DNA from 2 places in the Streptomyces luteogriseus genome. Region 2 is predicted to be linked to the other one. Evidence: riboswitches for the same ligand, from Rfam matches in the RefSeq annotation. Region 2 holds a riboswitch; the other holds the start of a gene.
What was found. A riboswitch is a leader RNA that binds a small molecule or an ion and turns the genes downstream of it on or off. The one in region 2 is predicted to bind glycine.
Positions count from the first base shown of each region.

Region 1 (2,381 bases), 4.6 Mb from region 2:
GTGGCCGCGTCCAGCGCCTCGACGACGCCCTCGACGCCGAAGGCCGCCCACACGGCACGCAGCTGGGCCCGCGTCGTGGTCTCGTCGCAGGCGATCGAGACGTGGTCGGCGTCGACGGGACGCAGATTGACCCCGTGGTCCCGCGCGGCGGCCACGACCTCGGCGGCCCGGCCCTCGACGCGCACGGTCACCGTGTCGAAGTAGGAGCCGTGCACGACCTCGACCCCGCCGTTCGCGAGTCCGGCGGCGAGGACCGTGGCGTACCGGTGGGTGCGCCGGGCGATGCCCTTCAGGCCCTCCGGGCCGTGGTAGACGGCGTACATGCCGGCCATGACGGCGAGCAGCACCTGCGCGGTGCAGATGTTGCTGGTCGCCTTCTCCCGGCGGATGTGCTGCTCACGCGTCTGCAGCGCCAGCCGGTAGGCCTTGTTCCCGTCGGCGTCCACGGACACGCCGACGAGCCGCCCGGGCAGGCTGCGCGCCATCTTGTCCTGGACCGCCATGTAGCCGGCGTGCGGTCCGCCGAAGCCCATGGGGACGCCGAAGCGCTGCGTCGTGCCGACGGCGATGTCCGCGCCGAGCTCGCCGGGCGACTTCAGCAGCGTCAGCGCCAGCAGATCGGCGGCGACGGTGACGAGCGCGCCGAGCTCGTGCGCCCGGTCGATGACCGGCTTGATGTCCCGCACGGCACCTGAGGCGCCCGGGTACTGGAGCAGTACGCCGTTGATCTCACGCTCGGCGATCTCGGCGGGAATGCCCTCACTGAGGTCGGCGACGACGACCTCGACGCCGGTCGGCTCGGCGCGGGTCTGGATCACCGCGATGGTCTGCGGCAGCGTGTCCGCGTCGACCAGGAACAGGCCCTTCTTGTTCTTGCCAAGCCGCCGCGACAGTGCCATGGCCTCGGCGGCCGCGGTGCCCTCGTCGAGCAGGGAGGCGCCGGACGTCGGCAGCCCGGTCAGGTCGGCGACCATCGTCTGGAAGTTGAGCAGCGCCTCGAGGCGGCCCTGCGAGATCTCCGGCTGGTACGGCGTGTAGGCCGTGTACCAGGACGGGTTCTCCATGACGTTGCGCATGATGACCGGCGGCGTGAACGTGCCGTAGTAGCCGAGGCCGATCATGGAGCCGAGGACCTGGTTGCGGTCGGCGAGGGAGCGCAGCTCGGCGATCACCTCGGCCTCGCTGCGGGCGCCGGGGAGGTCCAGGGCCTCGGCGCTCTTGATCACGGCCGGGACCGCGGCGGCCGTGAGCTCGTCGAGTGAGCCGTAGCCGACGTGGGCGAGCATCTTGGCGCAGGCCTCGTGGTCGGGGCCGATGTGGCGCTGCTCGAAGGGGACTGCCTCTTCGAGCTCGGAGAGCGGAATGCGGTGGGCGGTCATTACGGAGGCCTCCTGGTCGACACGACCTGCGAGGGGCACCACGGCACGGGTACCCGGACGGCCTCCCCCTCTGTCATCTCAACCTGAGAGCTTCACCGGATCGCCCGAAGGCCTCCGGCTTTCACCGTCGGTGAGAGCGGAAGCCGTCGACACCCGCCCTGCTTTCCAGAGTGACCTCGTCCGCGCGGTACGTGAGCCTGAGAGATTCCGGGGAGGATTTGCTCCTTCGGCGCCTCCGATGATGTCTGGAGGACTCTCCCGCGCGGGGTCAACAGCCGCTGCCAGCGTACCAGCGAGGTCAACGCACGAACCTTCGAGTGGCCGCATCCCCGCTTGTACCGTTTTGTAGTGTTTACGGATGAGGTGCGACCATGTGGAGGGCCCGTGCGAACCGATATCGATCCGCGCAACCTGATCGGCCGCAAGGCGTTCGACCGCAACGGGACCAGGATCGGCACGATCGACGAGGTCTACCTCGACGACGCCACGGGCGAACCGGAGTGGGCGGCCATACGCACCGGCCTGTTCAGCAGGGACGCCTTCGTCCCCCTGGAGCCCAGCGAACTGATCGAGGGGGCCCTCCACGTCCCCTTCGAACGCGCCCTGATCAAGGACGCTCCCGATTTCGGCGTCGGCCGCCACCTCTCCCCCGAGCAGGAACTGCAGCTCTACCATCACTACGGCCTCGACGTCGCCGCCCCGCCCCCGCTGCCGGATCACGACTTCGGCAAGCTGGCGGGCACCGACGAGCCGGCCTGAGGCCCCGGTCCGGGCACGCGGCCTCCCCCGTCCGGCCCTCGTAAGACCAGCGGCAGCGGATCCGCCGCCTCCAGGTCCGGATCGTCGACCCGGAACGTCCGCACTCGCCCGGGCTCCGAGTCAGGCGTCTCGAACCGTACGGTGACCCGCCCGAGGCCGCTGCCCTGCACCCATCCGTGCCCGAACTCGGTGTGCCGCACGTCGTGCCCGGCGGGCCACCGCCGCTCGGCGAGCGACGGCTGC
Region 1 is NZ_JACHMS010000001.1:7,295,890-7,298,270, reverse strand. Features, by position in the region: gene gcvP (aminomethyl-transferring glycine dehydrogenase) at 1-1,379, opposite strand, end outside; glycine riboswitch at 1,555-1,650, opposite strand; gene BJ965_RS32555 (PRC-barrel domain-containing protein) at 1,764-2,138, shown strand; gene BJ965_RS32550 (DNA polymerase IV) at 2,096-2,381, opposite strand, start outside.
Region 1: linked by a shared signal. The riboswitch ahead of gcvP (aminomethyl-transferring glycine dehydrogenase) and the one ahead of gcvT (glycine cleavage system aminomethyltransferase GcvT) in region 2 are both predicted to bind glycine.

Region 2 (2,381 bases):
AGTCCGCGGAGAAGTCCGCCGGGATGTCCATCTGCCTACCGCCTGCCTGGAACCACTGCTGTGGCTCAAAAGGCTAACGGCTGACGGAGCGCCGGGGGCATCGGGAACGGGACCGGTGTACGACGGCGCGGGCTCAGCCCGTGAAGCCGATTCTGTGGAGGGTGTTCGCCGTGTCCCGGTCGGCGAGGACGGCCGAGCCGCAGCCGGCGGGGAGATCGCCCCGTTCCACCGCGCGCAGCAGGCGGTTGCTCGCCGCGCGGTGGCGCAGGAACGCGTAGCGCGAGACGCCGCGGCCGCGGTCGCGCTGACCGGCCAGGGCCTGCTCGGGCGTGACGTCGAGGAGGAGCAGGTGGAGCGTGCCGTCCCGGCGGCGGGCCTCGCGGGCGAGCCAGCGCCGGACCCAGGCCTGGGTGCCGCAGTCGTGCACGACGACGCCCTCCCCGGTGCGCAGGACGCGGCGCAGCCCGGCGTAGTGGGAGAGACGGACGAGCGGACGGTAGAGCGCGTACGGCAGGGCGCGCGGCATGCGGCGCTCCCAGCGGTCGCGCGTGTCCTGGGAGTCGACGCGCCGGCCCGGCACGGTGCGCCGCATCAGCGTGGACTTGCCGCTGCCGGGCAGGCCCGTGACCACGACGAGGTCGCGGGGGCCGAACAGCAGCGCGTGCGGGCCGCCCCCGGGGCGGTCGCGCAGGTCGCGGACGACCGGCGCCGGCGCCGGCGCCGGGGCGCGGACCGCCCGGACCGGAGCGGCGGCCGGCTGCTCGGGCAGCGCGATGCCCGTCGTCGCGTACGCGGTGGTCCTGTTCACCGTGATCGTCCTCCCCTGGGGCCAGGTACGGAGTCCCATCCCCGCCGAGTGTAAAGAGAAGGTAATGCCGCTGGCCTCTCATTTACGTTCTCGTCCTGCAACAGGGCTGCTACAGGTCGCTGTGCCCGGCGCGCGGGACTCGTGCACTCCCTGTGAAAGGTCCCCCTGCCGCGCCGGAAGGATGCGTGCAATGATGTGCGCGCCAACTGCATACCGGCCGTTTGAATCCGCGCGGGAGAGTCCTCAGCACCGCAAGAGCTGGGGCGCCGAAGGAGCAAGTCCCTCCCTTGAATCTCTCAGGCCCCGTTACCGCGCGGGCGAGGCACATCTGAAAAGCGGGCCGCCCCCTGTCCTCGACGGGGATGCGGCTCCACCCAAGGTGCAAGCCAAGGACCCCTCGGGTCATGGCGAACCTCTCAGGTTCCGATGACAGATGGGGAGGAACGACCTCGCCCGTCATTGCCTTGGGAGACGACCGACCGTGAGCAGTACAGGAGAACTCCGTCACACCGCGCTCGATGCCCTGCATCGTTCGCTCGGCGCGACGATGACCGACTTCGCCGGCTGGGACATGCCCCTGCGCTACGGCTCCGAGCGCGACGAGCACCTCGCCGTGCGCACGAAGGCCGGCCTGTTCGACCTCTCCCACATGGGCGAGATCACCGTAACCGGGCCACAGGCCGCCGCCCTGCTGGACTTCGCCCTGGTGGGCAACATCGGCGGCGTGAAGCCGGGCCGGGCCCGCTACACCATGATCTGCCGGGCCGACGGCGGCATTCTGGACGACCTGATCGTCTACCGCCTCGGCGAGACCGAGTACATGGTCGTCGCCAACGCCTCCAACGCCCAGGTGGTGCTGGACGCGCTGACCGAGCGCGCCGCCGGCTTCGACGCCGAGGTGCGCGACGACCGGGACGCCTACGCGCTGCTCGCCGTCCAGGGACCCGAGTCGCCGGGGATCCTGAAGTCCCTGACCGACGCCGACCTCGACGGCCTGAAGTACTACGCCGGGCTGCCCGGCACGGTCGCGGGCGTCCCGGCCCTGATCGCCCGGACCGGCTACACCGGCGAGGACGGCTTCGAGCTGTTCGTGAAGCCCGAGCACGCGGTCGAGCTGTGGCAGGCCCTGACCAAGGCCGGCGAGGGCGTCGGGCTGGTCCCGTGCGGTCTGTCCTGCCGCGACACGCTGCGCCTCGAGGCGGGCATGCCGCTGTACGGGCACGAGCTGACCACCTCCCTGACGCCCTTCGACGCCGGGCTCGGCCGCGTGGTGAAGTTCGAGAAAGAGGGCGACTTCGTCGGGCGCGAGGCCCTGCGCGAGGCCGCGGCCCGGGCCGAGTCCCAGCCGCCGCGCGTGCTCGTGGGCCTGGTCGCCGAGGGCCGCCGCGTCCCGCGCGCCGGGTACGCGGTGGTCGCCGGCGGCGAGGTGATCGGCGAGGTCACCTCCGGCGCCCCCTCCCCCACGCTCGGCAAGCCGGTCGCGATGGCGTACGTCGATCCCGCGCACGCCGCGCCCGGCACGAGCGGCGTGGGCGTGGACATCCGGGGCAGTCACGAGCCGTACGAGGTCGTG
Region 2 is NZ_JACHMS010000001.1:2,660,445-2,662,825, forward strand. Features, by position in the region: gene BJ965_RS11575 (enhanced serine sensitivity protein SseB) at 1-31, opposite strand, end outside; gene BJ965_RS11580 (AAA family ATPase) at 134-808, opposite strand; glycine riboswitch at 1,031-1,130, shown strand; glycine riboswitch at 1,131-1,251, shown strand; gene gcvT (glycine cleavage system aminomethyltransferase GcvT) at 1,242-2,381, shown strand, end outside.